Regions from separate parts of the Streptomyces sp. NPDC101110 genome, predicted to be linked through region 2. Evidence: riboswitches for the same ligand, from Rfam matches in the RefSeq annotation. Region 2 holds a riboswitch; each other region holds the start of a gene.
The links. A riboswitch is a leader RNA that binds a small molecule or an ion and turns the genes downstream of it on or off. The one in region 2 is predicted to bind thiamine pyrophosphate.
Positions count from the first base shown of each region.

Region 1: linked by a shared signal. The riboswitch ahead of thiC (phosphomethylpyrimidine synthase ThiC) and the one ahead of thiO (glycine oxidase ThiO) in region 2 are both predicted to bind thiamine pyrophosphate.
Region 3: linked by a shared signal. The riboswitch ahead of ACIQU3_RS26780 (thiamine ABC transporter substrate binding subunit) and the one ahead of thiO (glycine oxidase ThiO) in region 2 are both predicted to bind thiamine pyrophosphate.

Region 1 is NZ_JBIVZM010000004.1:204,261-209,052, forward strand. It holds gene ACIQU3_RS10265 (hypothetical protein) at 1-871, shown strand, start outside; gene thiC (phosphomethylpyrimidine synthase ThiC) at 957-2,741, opposite strand; TPP riboswitch at 2,734-2,923, opposite strand; gene ACIQU3_RS10275 (YibE/F family protein) at 2,996-4,753, shown strand.
Region 2 is NZ_JBIVZM010000021.1:43,710-48,501, forward strand. It holds gene pknB (Stk1 family PASTA domain-containing Ser/Thr kinase) at 1-996, opposite strand, end outside; gene ACIQU3_RS34910 (thiazole synthase) at 1,109-1,906, opposite strand; gene thiS (sulfur carrier protein ThiS) at 1,909-2,109, opposite strand; gene thiO (glycine oxidase ThiO) at 2,106-3,290, opposite strand; TPP riboswitch at 3,288-3,399, opposite strand; gene ACIQU3_RS34925 (hypothetical protein) at 3,452-3,802, shown strand; gene ACIQU3_RS34930 (NAD(P)/FAD-dependent oxidoreductase) at 3,835-4,792, shown strand, end outside.
Region 3 is NZ_JBIVZM010000012.1:198,204-202,995, forward strand. It holds gene rlmN (23S rRNA (adenine(2503)-C(2))-methyltransferase RlmN) at 1-1,069, shown strand, start outside; TPP riboswitch at 1,137-1,243, shown strand; gene ACIQU3_RS26780 (thiamine ABC transporter substrate binding subunit) at 1,338-2,402, shown strand; gene ACIQU3_RS26785 (ABC transporter permease) at 2,426-4,042, shown strand; gene ACIQU3_RS26790 (ABC transporter ATP-binding protein) at 4,043-4,792, shown strand, end outside.

The sequences.
Region 1 (4,792 bases), on a different contig from region 2:
GCACATGAACAGCGTTCCGCAGCACCTGCTGAGCGAGGACCGCCAGGAATACGAGCGGATCCTCGATGAGGCGCTGCGCTCCGCATCACACCGTCCGGAACTGGCCGCTGTCGGACAGCGGCTCAACCCCGAACAGCTGCGCACCATGGCCCTGAGCGCCACCGCGCTCATCACCTCGGCCGCGGCGACCGAATACCAGCACTACGTCAAGGTCCGCGACGAACTGCGTCAGCCGGCGTCGGCCGGCTCACCGGCCATGCGCGGCTCCGGGTCCGGCTCCTCCGAGCCGGGCACGGACGCCTCGGGGCTCGCCGCCACCATGGGAGGGGTCGCGGAGACCGCGGGCGCGGGCGCCGTCGCCGTCGTCGCCGTCCTCGCACCCGTCCTGGCCGGCACCGCCGCGGCGATCTTCCTGCTCGTCGGATACATCCTGCGGATGCTCGACCCCGGGCAGGGATTCGCCCGGACCATGCTCGCCACGGGCTGGGTGTTCGGTGCCGTGACCGCGGTCGCGATCCTCGTCGCCGCTGTGGGGCTGCTGCTCACCGCCCTGCGCAACAAGCCCACAGCCGAGATCGGGCCGTACGGCGAACTGCGCGGCGAGGTGGCCCAGGCCAGGGAGGCCTGGCACGAGGCCCTGCTGGAACGCGGCATCCTGCCCTTTCTGCGGGAGGCACTCGCCGCCCCCGGGGCGGCCGCGGCCCTGCACCCCACACCATCTTCCACACCGGTCAGCCGCATGCCGCACCTCGGCTACGACCGCCCGGGGTTCACGAGCCCGGACGACGGCGACCGCGGCTCGCGCCCCAGCTTCAGCAGCCCGGACTACACCAGCCCGGACTTCGGAGGACCGGAGCACCAGCCGGAGTAACTGTCGGAGCAGACCTCGCAGTCCGTTCCGAGCGGCCCCTCCCACAGGCCGGGGGCGCACCCGCCCCGGGCCTGTGCGCGGCCGGTCAGTCCGCGATGGGCAGGTACACGCGGTTGCCGCTCGCGGCGAACTCCTTCGACTTCAGGGCCATGCCCTCCTCGATTTCGGTCCGGGTGCCGCCGTGTTCGCGGCGGATGTCCTGCGAGATCTTCATGCTGCAGAACTTGGGACCGCACATCGAGCAGAAGTGAGCCGTCTTGGCCGGCTCGGCGGGCAGGGTCTCGTCGTGGAACTCCCGTGCCGTGTCCGGGTCGAGGGCCAGGTTGAACTGGTCCTCCCACCGGAACTCGAAACGGGCGTCGGACAACGCGTCGTCCCACTCCTGCGCACCGGGGTGCCCCTTGGCGAGATCCGCCGCGTGGGCGGCGATCTTGTAGGTGATGACGCCGGTCTTGACGTCGTCGCGGTTCGGCAGGCCCAGGTGCTCCTTGGGCGTGACGTAGCACAGCATCGCCGTACCCCACCAGGCGATCATCGCGGCGCCGATGCCGGACGTGATGTGGTCGTACGCCGGTGCGACGTCCGTGGTCAGCGGGCCGAGCGTATAGAACGGAGCTTCATCGCAAATCTCCTGCTGAAGGTCGATGTTCTCCTTGATCTTGTGCATCGGGACGTGGCCCGGGCCCTCGATCATGGTCTGAACGTTGAAACGCTTCGCGATCCGGTTGAGTTCCCCGAGCGTGCGCAGCTCCGCGAACTGTGCCTCGTCATTGGCGTCCGCGATCGATCCGGGCCTGAGGCCGTCCCCCAGCGAGTACGTGACGTCGTAGGCGGCGAGGATCTCGCACAGTTCCTCGAAGTTCTCGTACAGGAACGACTCCTTGTGGTGCGCGAGGCACCAGGCAGCCATGATCGAGCCGCCGCGGGAGACGATGCCGGTCTTGCGGTTCGCCGTCAGGGGTACGTACGGAAGGCGCACCCCCGCGTGGACCGTCATGTAGTCCACGCCCTGCTCGGCCTGCTCGATGACCGTGTCCTTGTAGATCTCCCAGGTCAGTTCCTCGGCCCGGCCGTCGACCTTCTCCAGCGCCTGGTAGAGCGGCACCGTGCCGATGGGCACGGGGGAGTTGCGCAGCACCCATTCACGTGTGGTGTGGATGTTGCGGCCCGTGGACAGGTCCATGACCGTGTCGGCACCCCATCGGGTCGCCCAGGTCATCTTCTCGACCTCCTCCTCGATGGAGGACGTCACCGCCGAGTTGCCGATGTTGGCGTTGACCTTCACCAGGAACCGCTTGCCGATGATCATCGGCTCGATCTCCGGGTGGTTGACGTTGGCCGGCAACACGGCCCGGCCTGCGGCGATCTCGTCGCGGACCACCTCGGGCGAGACGTTCTCCCGGATGGCGACGTACTCCATCTCGGGCGTGATCTCGCCGCGTCGGGCGTACGCGAGCTGGGTGACAGCCTGTCCGTTCCTGCCGCGGCGCGGCTGGCGGGGCCGGCCGGGGAAGACCGCGTCCAGGTTGCGGAGACCCCCACGGGGCGACGTGTGCTTGATGCCGTCGTCCTCGGGACGGACGGGGCGGCCCGCGTACTCCTCGGTGTCGCCGCGGGCGATGATCCAGTTCTCGCGCAGCGGCGAAAGGCCCCTGCGGACGTCGGTGTCGACGAGTGGATCGGTGTAAGGGCCGGACGTGTCGTACAGCGTGACCGACTGGCCGTTGGTGAGGTGCACCTGACGAACCGGCACGCGCAGGTCGGGGCGGGTGCCCTCGATGTACGCCTTGTGCCAGCCGATGGACTTACCGGCCTCCTCGGACGTCTCGTCCTGAACGGAGGCAGGCGTGCGTGCGTCCTTGTTGGTCATGAGACCTACTCCCTACGCCGGCATTACCCGGTAACAGGTTCGGCGGTCGACGCAGCCGTTTCCGTCCGGCGACGTTTCGTGTGAAACATCACTCGACTCCGGCAATGTTTCATGTGAAACATCGCCGGGACGGAGGTCAGCGCCCTCTCAGCCCGGTGCTCCGAGCTCCCGCGTGTACAAAAGGTGCCCCCACGCTAGCGGCAATTCTGGCGCGGTGAACAGAGGGCCCCCCTCGTTCTTGCGATGATCGGGCGGTGACCACGACGCAGCGTCCCTCCTACCCATCGCCCGAGCCGCCCCGCGGATCCGGCGCCGGAAGCGGCCTTGGCCGTGGTGACGGCGCTGGTGAGGGCCACGATTTCGCAGCCGGCGCCGGACAGGGGCCGACCGGGCCACAACGGCCGGTCAGGCCGCAGGGGCCGGGCGGGACGCATGCCCCGGTCAGGGGCCAGGGGCCGGGCAGGCCGCAGGCCCCGGCCCCGAGACGGGGCCCCGAGTTCGGATACGGGCAGGACGGGGGTTTCGGTTCCCGGAACAGCGGTGAGTACGGGCAGGGAGCCGGTCACGACCCCGCTGCCGGGCACGGCCCGGGACCCTCCGGAGGTGGCGGCCACGGCCACGACGGCGGAGACGGACAGGGTCACGGTGGAGACGGCGGACAGGGCCACGGTCACGGCGGAGACGGCGGTCACGGGCACGGTCCCGGTCCGGGTGGCGGGCACGGGCACTCCCACAGTCACGGCCCGGCCACGCCGGTCTCCCTGCACCTGCGCAAGGTCATCGCGGCGATCCTGATCCCGTTCGCCGCCGCCGTGCTGGTGGGCCTCGCCGTGCTGTGGCCGGGCGGCGCCCCCGCGCACGAACGCACCGGCGTCGGCTTCGACCGGCAGACGCAGGACGCCACCGTCACCAAGGTGGTCGAGGTGAGCTGCAAGGAGGCCGGCGCTTCGGGCGTTCCGCCGACCGGCGACACCTCCACCGCCGAGGGCTCCTCCGCTGTGCAGCAGGAGAAGGGCACCTGCAAGCGGGCGACGATCCGGGTGGACAGCGGCGACGACAAGGGCCGTACGTTCACCGAGATCATCCAGCCGGACCAGTCCCGCCAGTTGCGCGAGGGCCAGGAGGTCGTGGTCGCCTACGAGCCCTCGGCCCCGAAGGACCTGCAGTACTCGGTCACCGACGTCAACCGCCGTTTTCCCCTGGCGCTGCTCGCGGGCATCTTCGCCATCGCCGTGGTGGTCGTCGGGCGGATGCGGGGCGTCATGGCGCTGGTCGCGCTGGCCATCAGCTTCATGGTGCTGAACTTCTTCATCCTGCCCGCGATCCTGCAGGGATCCAATCCGCTGGTCGTGGCGGTGGTCGGCGCGAGCGCCATCATGCTCATCGCGCTGTACATGTGTCACGGCCCGTCGGCCCGGACGTCCGTGGCGGTGCTCGGCACGCTCATCTCACTGCTGCTGATCGGCATTCTCGGCTCGGTGTTCATCGACTGGGCCGCGTTGACCGGCAACACCGACGACAACACCGGGCTGATCCACGGCCTCTACCCGACGATCGACATGAGCGGTCTGCTGCTGGCCGGCGTCATCATCGGCTCGCTCGGCGTGCTCGACGACGTCACGGTCACGCAGACCTCGGCGGTCTGGGAGCTGCACGAGGCCAACCCGTCGATGGGCTGGCGGGGGCTCTACCGCGCGGGCATCCGGATCGGCCGCGACCACATCGCCTCGGTCGTCAACACGCTCGTCCTCGCGTACGCGGGTGCCGCGCTGCCCCTGCTGCTGCTGTTCTCCATCGCGCAGTCCAGTGTGGGGACGGTCGCCAACAGCGAGCTGGTCGCGGAGGAGATCGTGCGCACACTGGTCGGCTCGATCGGCCTGGTGGCCTCGGTGCCGGTCACCACGGCCCTGGCGGCGCTGGTGGTCTCGGCCGACCGTCCCGGCGCGGAGCCCGCCCCGGAGACCGCCGCTGTCCCGGCACGCGGCGGAAGGGGCCGGCGCCGCAAGCGCTGACGCCCACGAGTTCAGCACCCCCCCCCGCCATGCGGAGGA
Region 2 (4,792 bases):
GCGGTCGAGGGATTCACCGGCCGCCGCGTCGTCCTCGTCGGCCGGCCGCGGGCGCGGCGTGGTCAGGGCGCGCGGAATCACGGTCGTCCGGTCGTCGCCGTTGTCGTGGTCCACCGCGAGCGCCTGCGGCGGCACCGCGTCCAGCTGGTCCTCGCCCAGCCGGCCGCGTCCGTCCCGGACCTGCGCGAGCAGCGCCACCGCGTCGTGCGGGCGCACGGCCGGGGTGCGGGCCGTCGCCGAGGCCACCATCGCGTCCAGCTCGTACGCCATGCCGGGCACGGCCGCCGACGGCGGGGGCACGTCCTCGTGCAGGTGCTTGTAGAGGATCACGGCGGGGGAGTCCCCGTCGTGCGGCTTGTCGCCGGTCAGCATCTCGTACAGCATCACGCCGCACGCGTACACGTCGACACGGGGATCGGCGGTGCCGTCCTCTATCTGCTCCGGGGCGAGGTAGGAGACCGTGCCGAGCACGGTGCCGGTGGTGTTCGTCACCGTGTCGACGGCCCGGACCAGGCCGAAGTCGGCGACCTTGACCCGGCCGTCGTCCCCGATGAGGACGTTCTCGGGCTTCATGTCGCGGTGCACGAACCCGGCGCGGTGCGCCGCGCCCAGTGCGGCCAGCACCGGCTCCAGGATGTCCAGGGCGGCCCGCGGCTGCAGGGCCCCGCGCTCGCGCAGCACGTCCCGCAGGGTGCAGCCCGCGACGTACTCCATCGCCAGATACACGTACGAGCCGTCGGTGCCCTGGTCGAAGACCTGCACCACGTTGGGATGGGCCAGCCGGGCCACGGACTTCGCCTCGCGGATGAACCGCTCGACGAACGAGGCGTCGACCGCGAGCGAGGGGTGCATCACCTTGAGCGCGAGGACCCGGTCGAGCCGGGTGTCCACGGCCCGGTAGACCGTGGCCATCCCGCCGACCGCGATCCGCGCGTCGATGCGATACCGGCCGTCGAGCACCTGCCCGACCAAGGGGTCCTGAAGGGTCGTGTCCACGCAGGCGAGTGTACGAGCCGAGACCGACAGCCCCGTCCCCCCGGCGGTTTCCGGGGCGGGACTGCAGCCGACCTGTGACGTGCCTCCCGGGCCTCGTGCCGTACCCCCGGCCCTACCGGAAAGCGGGCCGCTCCGGATCCAGCACGGCCATGCCCTCGGCCGGCGACGACGCCTCGGCGAAATGCCGCCGCGGGATCCGCCCCGCCCGGTACGCCAGCCGCCCCGCCTCCACGGCGTGCCGCATGGCGTCGGCCATCAGCACGGGCTCCTGCGCCCGCGTCACCGCCGAGGCGAGCATCACACCCGCGCAGCCCAGCTCCATCGCCAGCGCCGCGTCCGAAGCCGTCCCGGCCCCCGCGTCCAGGATCACCGGCACGCGCGCGTGCTCCACGATCAGCTGGAAGTTGTGCGGGTTGCGGATGCCGAGCCCGGAGCCGATCGGGGAGCCCAGCGGCATGATCGCCGCGCAGCCCACGTCCTCCAGCTTCCGCGCCAGCACCGGGTCGTCGTTGGTGTACGGCAGCACCGTGAACCCGTCGTCGACCAGGGTCTCGGCCGCTTCCAGCGTCTCGATCGGGTCCGGCAGTAGCGTGCGCTCGTCTGCGATGACCTCCAGTTTGACGAGGTCGGTGCCGAGCGCCTCGCGCGCGAGGCGGGCCGTGAGGACGGCCTCGCCGGCGGTGAAGCAGCCCGCCGTGTTGGGCAGCACCCGGATGCCGAGCCGGTCCAGGACGGACAGCACCGAGCCGTGCACCGAGGCGTTCACCCGGCGCATCGCGACCGTCGTCAGCTCCGTCCCGGACGCGGCCAGCGACCGCTCCAGCACATCGAGGCTGGGCGCCCCGCCGGTGCCCATGATCAGACGGGACGTGAAGGACGTACCGCCGAGGACGAACGGATCGTCGGCCATGGTCAGCCTCCTTGGACGGCGGTGAGGACTTCCACGCGGTCACCCTCGGAGAGGGGCGTGGAGGACCACTGGGTGCGGGGGACGACCATCTCGTTGAGCGCGGCGGCCACACCCGAGGGCGAGGCGGTGAGCGACCTCACGACGGCGTCGAGAGCCGTGCCGGGTCCGACGTCCCGGGGCTCCCCGTTGACGGAGATGTTCATGCGGGCTGCTCCGAGAGTGCGGTGGCGGGACTGAAGCGCTTCGGGGTGAAGGGGCGGGCCTCCTCGGGGAGTTCGCCCGTCGCCAGGACATGGGCCAGGGCGTCGCCGGTCACGGGTGTGAGCAGGACGCCGTTGCGGTAGTGCCCGGTGGCCAGCAGCAGGCCCTCCAGACCGGTCGGGCCGAGCAGGGGCGCGTTGTCGGGGGACCCGGGGCGAAGGCCGGCCCGGGTCTCGGTGAGCGGCAGCTCGGTGATGCCCGGGACCAGCTCGTGCGCGTCCCGCAGCAGCTCGTACACGCCGCCCGCCGTCACGGTCGTGTCCCAGCCCAGCTCCTCGCTGGTCGCCCCGACGACGAGCTCGCCGCTCGCGCGCGGCACCAGGTAGACGTGGCTGCCGCGCACGACCGCGCGCACGGTCCGGCTCAGGAACGGCCCGTGCCGCTGCGGCATGGTCAGCCGCAGGACCTGCCCCTTCACCGGCCGCACCGGAGGAAGCACGTCCGCAGGGACGCCCGCGAGCCGTCCGCTGAGGCTGCCCCCGGCGAGCACCACCTGCCCGGCGGCCGCCTCCGTCCCGTCGGCCAGGACGGCGCCCGCGGCCCGTTCCCGGACGACGGTGAGCCGCTTTGCCCACGTGCGGTGGAAGACCACACCCGTCCGCTCACACGCGGCGACCAGCGCCCCGGCCAGCCGCCGGGGGTCGATCTGATGATCCCCGTCGACCCGCAGCCCCCCGCGCACCCCCGGCGCGAGCATCGGCTCCAGGCGCCGGCACTCGCGCCCCGACAGCCACTGCGACTCCAGCCCCGACTGCTGCTGCAGGGCGTGCAGTTCGCGCAGGTGGGCCCGGTCGTCGGCGTCCAGCGCCACGGCGAGCGTGCCGCACCGGCGGTAGCCGAGGTCCCGGCCGGTCAGCTCGGTGAGCTCGGCTGCGAAGTCCGGGTAACGCCGGGCGGAGGCGAGGTTCAGGCCGAGCAGGGTCTGTTCGCCGTAGTGCAGTTCCGTGACGGCGGCCAGCATCCCGGCGGCCACCTGTGCGGCTCCGCCTCCCGGCTCGGGGTCCACGAGGGCCGTGGCGAACCCGCGTTGCGCGGCCCGCCAGGCCGTGACCAGGCCGATGATCCCGCCCCCGATGACCAGGACGTCCGACGACACGGACGTTGATGTGGACGTAGGCGACATGGGCGTCCAGCCCCTCCCTTCGCCGGCATGACCCGGATCAGGTTCGTACGGTCGGAGGCCGCCAGCCTCCCTCTCAGCCCGGTGCGTCCGGGCTCCCGCGAGTGCTTTACGTTGGCCACCCTAGCCCGATGCCCTGTCCCGCAGTAAGGGAGCCTCGTCCCATGGCCCGATCTCTCGACGGTCTCGTCCTCGCCCCGGTCGCCGACCAGGCCCCGGGCCAGGTGGGCACCCGCACCCGGTTCACCTATCACGAGCGGCAGGGCGAGATCTGGGCCGAGTACACCGGCGGCGACGTCGTACGCGGGCACCTCGTGGGTACCCGGGAAGGTGACCGGCTGGACTTCCGCTACGTCCAGCTCAAGCAGGACGGCACCACGTCCTCCGGGCACTGCGTCTCCTCGGTCGTGGAGCTGCCCGACGGGCGGGTGCGGCTGGAGGAGACCTGGGAATGGGAGTCCCAGCGGGGCAACGGCACGAGCGTTGTGGAGCAGGTCACGGCGCATGAGCACTGACTGACAAAGCGTCAGGTGTCTATGGTGATCAGGTGAGCGAGCAGACGCAGGGACCAGGTTCGTCCGCGCCGCGGCGCGTCGTCGTGGCGGGCGCGGGCATGGCCGGGGTGCAGACCGCCGTGGCGCTGCGCGAGCAGGGCTTCACCGGTGACGTGATCCTGATCGGCGCCGAACCCCACCAGCCCTACGACCGGCCCCCGTTGTCCAAGGCCGTCCTGCTCGGCAAGTCCGAGGGCTCCGCCTTCGACGTCGACTTCGAAGCCCTCGGCATCGAACTGCGGCTCGGCTGCGAGGTGCTGGGCCTGCGCCCCGCCGCGCACGAGCTGGACACCGAGGACGGACCCGTGCCGTACGACGTCCTGGTCGTCGCGACGGGAGCGGAACCCGTCCGGCTGCCCGGCACCGAGGGCGTGCCGGGCGTGCATCTGCTGCGCACCCTGGACGACGCCGAGCGGCTGCGGCCCGTGCTGGCCCGCCAGCACGACATCGTGGTCGTCGGCGCGGGCTGGATCGGCGCGGAGTTCGCCACGGCCGCCCGCGAGGCGGGCTGCGCGGTGACCGTGGTGGAGGCGGCGGAACGGCCGCTCGCCGGGGCGCTGCCCGCCGAGGTCGCCGCCCCGATGGCCGGCTGGTACGCCGACGCGGGGGCGGACCTGCGCACGCACGCGCGCGTGGAGCGCGTCGAACCCGGTGCCGTCGTCCTCGACGACGGCTCGCGGCTGCCCGCGGGCGCGGTCGTCGTCGGCATCGGCGCCCGCCCCGCCACGGCCTGGCTGGCCGGCTCCGGGATCGCGCTGGGCACCCAGGGCGAGATCGTGGCCGACGAGCACCTGCGCACGGCCGTGCCGGACGTGTACGCGGTGGGCGACTGCGCCTCCTTCCCCTCCGGGCGCTACGGTGAGCGCCTGCTGATCCACCATTGGGACAACGCGCTCCAGGGGCCGCGCACGGTCGCCGTGAACATCGTCGGCGGGGCCACCGGGGAGCCGT
Region 3 (4,792 bases), on a different contig from region 2:
CGGAGCCAAGAAGCCGCCGCGGCATCTTGCCGATCTCACTCCTGCCGAGCGCAAGGAGGCCGTCGCGGCCGTCGGGGAGAAGCCGTTTCGTGCCAAGCAGCTCTCGCAGCACTACTTCGCGCGGTACGCGCATGATCCGGAGCAGTGGACGGACATTCCGGCCGGTGCCCGGGGCAAGCTCCGGGAAGCGCTGCTGCCCGAGCTGATGACCGTCGTGCGGCATCTGTCGACCGACCAGGGCACCACCCGCAAGACCCTGTGGCGGCTGTTCGACGGGACGCTCGTCGAATCCGTGCTGATGCGCTACCCGGACCGGGTGACCATGTGCATCAGCTCGCAGGCCGGCTGCGGGATGAACTGTCCGTTCTGTGCGACCGGGCAGGCCGGACTGGACCGGAATCTGTCCACCGCCGAGATCGTGCACCAGATCGTGGACGGTATGCGGGCGCTGCGGGACGGAGAAGTACCCGGAGGTCCCGCGCGGCTCAGCAACATCGTCTTCATGGGCATGGGCGAGCCCCTCGCGAACTACAACCGGGTCATCGGCTCCATCCGGCGGCTCACCGACCCCGAGCCCGACGGCCTCGGCCTGTCCCAGCGGGGCATCACCGTCTCGACGGTCGGACTCGTCCCGGCCATCCACCGGTTCGCCGACGAGGGCCTCAAGTGCCGGCTGGCGATCTCCCTGCACGCCCCCGACGACGAGCTGCGCGACACCCTCGTACCGGTGAACACCCGGTGGCAGGTGCGCGAGGTGCTGGATGCCGGGTTCGAGTACAGCGCCAAGTCCGGGCGCCGGCTGTCCATCGAGTACGCGCTGATCCGGGACATCAACGACCAGGCCTGGCGCGGTGACCGGCTCGGGCGGCTGCTCAAGGGCAAGCCCGTGCACGTCAACCTCATCCCGCTGAACCCGACGCCCGGGTCGAAGTGGACCGCCTCGCGGCCCGAGGACGAGAAGGCGTTCGTGGAGGCCATCGCCGCCCATGGTGTGCCGGTGACGATCCGGGACACCCGTGGTCAGGAGATCGACGGGGCGTGTGGTCAGCTCGCCGCCACCGAACGGTAGTCTGACTGTCGTCAGTACGGCTTCATAAGTACAGCTTCATAATCGGCACCTTCACATCCACACCTGCATATTCCGACAGGGGAGCGCCACAGCGCTGAGAGTGCGGCACACGGCCGCAGACCCTCCGAACCTGGCCCAGGTCATTCTGGGTAGGGAGATCGGTCACCACTCGAGCTGTTGCGCCCTGCCCGGGACCCGGAGTCCCGGGCAGGGCCGCGTCTTCTCCTGGTCCTCCAGGAGGAATCCAGTGAGCAACAACAAGAAGCGGATGACGGCGGCGGTCGTCGGGCTCGGCCTGGTCGGCACGCTCGCCGGCTGCGGGTCGTCCGGCGGCGGTCAGGGGTCCGGTGACCCCAAGACCGTGACCCTCGTCAGCCACGACTCGTGGGCCGCGTCCGAGGACGTCATCGCGGCCTTCGAGAAGCAGTCCGGCTACAAGGTGAACGTCCTGAAGGACGGCGACGCCGGCCAGGCCGTGAACAAGGCCATCCTGACCAAGGACAACCCGCAGGGCGACGTCTTCTTCGGCGTCGACAACACCCTGCTGTCCCGCGCCCTCGACAACGGCCTGTTCCAGTCGTACGAGGCGAAGGGGGCCGACCAGGTCAAGGCCGAGTACCGCGTCGACCGGGACAAGCACCGGGTCACGCCCGTCGACACCGGCGACATCTGCGTCAACTACGACAAGAAGTACTTCGCCGATCACAAGCTCCAGCCGCCGCGCAGCTTCGACGATCTCGTCAAGCCGCAGTACAAGAACCTGCTCGTCACCGAGAACGCCTCGTCCTCCTCGCCCGGGCTCGGCTTCCTGCTCGGCACCGCCGCCGAGTACGGCGACGGGGACTGGGAGGGCTACTGGAAGAAGCTCAAGGCCAACGGCGTGAAGGTCGTCGACGGCTGGGAGCAGGCCTACAACCAGGAGTTCTCCGGTTCGTCCAGCGGCAGGAAGGCCAAGGGGGACCGGCCGCTCGTCGTGTCGTACGCCTCCTCGCCGCCCGCCGAGGTCCTCTACGCCGAACCGAAGCCGAGCACGGCCCCGACCGGCGTCGCCGAGGGCACCTGCTTCCGGCAGGTCGAGTACGCGGGGCTGCTCGCCAACGCCAAGAACGCCAAGGGCGGCAAGGCATTCCTCGACTTCCTCGTCAGCAGGAAGTTCCAGGAGGACATGCCGCTCAACATGTTCGTGTACCCGGTGACCGAGGGCGCGCAGGTGCCGCCGGAGTTCGTGAAGTACGGGCCGCAGGTGAAGGACCCCGAGACCATGGATCCGGCGAAGATCGCCGGTCACCGCGACCAGTGGGTCAAGTCGTGGACCTCACTCGTACTGAAGTAGCCCGCAGGAGGCGCGGGAGCGCGGTGCGGCTCGGTCTGCTGGCCGTGCCCGTCGCGTTCTTCGCCGTCTTCTTCGCCTACCCCGTCGCCGCGATCGTCGCGCGCGGTCTGAAGGCCGGCGGGGTCTGGCATCTCGGGCGGATCGGGGAGGTGCTGGGTCAGTCCGACGTCCGGCACGTCCTGTGGTTCACCACCTGGCAGGCGCTGGTCTCCACCACGCTCACCCTGCTGGTCGCGCTCCCCGGCGCGTACGTCTTCGCCCGCTTCGACTTCCCCGGCAAACAGGTCCTGCGAGCGGTCGTGACCGTCCCGTTCGTGCTGCCCACGGTCGTCGTCGGCACGGCGTTCCTGGCCCTGGTCGGCCGGGGCGGGCTGCTCGACGAGCTGTGGGGCGTACGGCTGGACACCACCGTGTGGGCGATCCTGCTCGCACACGTCTTCTTCAACTACGCGGTCGTCGTCCGGACCGTCGGCGGGCTCTGGGCGCAGCTCGACCCGCGGCAGGAGGAGGCGGCGCGGATGCTCGGGGCGTCCCCGCTGCGGGCCTGGCGGCGGGTCACGCTGCCCGCCCTCGCCCCGGCCGTGGCCGCCGCCGCGCTCATGGTCTTCCTGTTCACCTTCACCTCCTTCGGTGTCGTGCAGATCCTCGGCGGGCCCACCTTCTCCACCCTGGAGGTGGAGATCTACCGGCAGACGTCGGAGATCTTCGACCTGTCCACGGCGGCCGTGCTGACGCTCATCCAGTTCGTCGCGGTGGGCGCGATCCTCGCCGTGCACGCCTGGACCGTGCGGCGGCGGGAGACAGCGCTGCGGCTGGTGGACGCGTCCGTGACGGCGCGCAGGCCGCGCGGCGCGGGACAGTGGGTGCTGCTCGGCGGGGTGCTCGCCAGCGTGGCCCTGCTGCTCGTGCTGCCGCTGGCCGTGCTGGTGCAGCGGTCCCTGGACGCCCCGGGCTTCGGTTACTACCGGGCACTGACCAGGCAGGACGGGGGAGTGTTCCTGGTCCCGCCGATCGAGGCGATCGGCAACTCCCTGTCGTATGCCGTCGCCGCCACGCTCATCGCCGTGCTGATCGGCGGGCTCGCCGCGGCCGCGCTGACCCGCCGGGACGCCGGACGGCTGGTGCGCGGCTTCGACGCACTGCTGATGCTGCCGCTCGGGGTGTCCGCGGTGACCGTCGGCTTCGGGTTCCTGATCTCCCTCGACGAGCCGCCGCTGGACCTCAGGTCCTCGTGGATCCTGGTGCCGCTCGCGCAGGCCCTGGTCGGGGTGCCCTTCGTGGTGCGGACCATGCTGCCCGTGCTGCGGGCGGTGGACGCGCGGCTGCGGGAGGCGGCCTCGGTGCTCGGGGCCTCGCCCTGGCGGGTGTGGCGGGAGGTGGACCTGCCGATGGTGCGGCGGGCGCTGCTGATCGCGGCCGGATTCGCCTTCGCCGTGTCCCTCGGGGAGTTCGGCGCGACGGTCTTCATCGCACGGCCCGACCGGCCGACCCTGCCGGTGGCCGTGGCCCGGCTCCTCGGGCGGCCCGGTGATCTCAACTACGGCCAGGCGATGGCCCTTTCGACGATGCTGATGCTGGTGTGCGCGGTGGCCCTGCTGGTGCTGGAGAGGCTGCGGACGGACCGGACGGGGGAGTTCTAGATGCTGCTGAGCCTGGAGGCTGCGACGGTCCGTTTCGGCGGGCGTGCCGTGCTGGACGCCGTCGATCTGCAGGTCGCCGAGCACGAGATCGTGTGTGTGCTCGGGCCGAGCGGCAGCGGCAAGTCGACCCTGCTGCGGGCGGTCGCCGGGCTGCAACCGCTCGACGCCGGTCGGGTGGTGCTCGACGGGCGTGACCAGGCGGGCGTGCCCGCGCACCGGCGGGGCGTCGGGCTGATGTTCCAGGACCATCAGCTGTTCCCGCAGCGGGACGTGGACGCCAACGTGGCGTTCGGGCTGCGGATGCGTGGCGAGTCGAAGCCGCAACGGGCCGAACGGGTCCAGGAGTTGCTGGACCTCGTGGGGCTGCCGGGCGCGGGCCGCAGGGCCGTCGCCGCGCTGTCCGGCGGGGAGCAGCAGCGGGTGGCGCTGGCCCGGGCCCTCGCGCCGAGCCCTCGGCTGCTGATGCTGGACGAGCCGCTGGGGCAGCTCGACCGGTCGCTGCGGGAGCGGCTGGTCGTCGAACTGAAGGAACTGTTCGGCCGGTTGGGTACGACCGTGCTCGCCGTGACGCACGACCAGGGGGAGGCCTTCGCGCTGGCCGACCGGGTCGTGGTGATGCGGGACGGGCGGATCGCCCAGTCCGGCACGCCCCTCGAGGTGTGGCAGCGGCCCGCCGACGCCTTCGTCGCGCGTTTCCTCGGCTTCGAGAACGTGGCCGAGGCGACCGTCGGGGCGGAGGCGGCGGACACG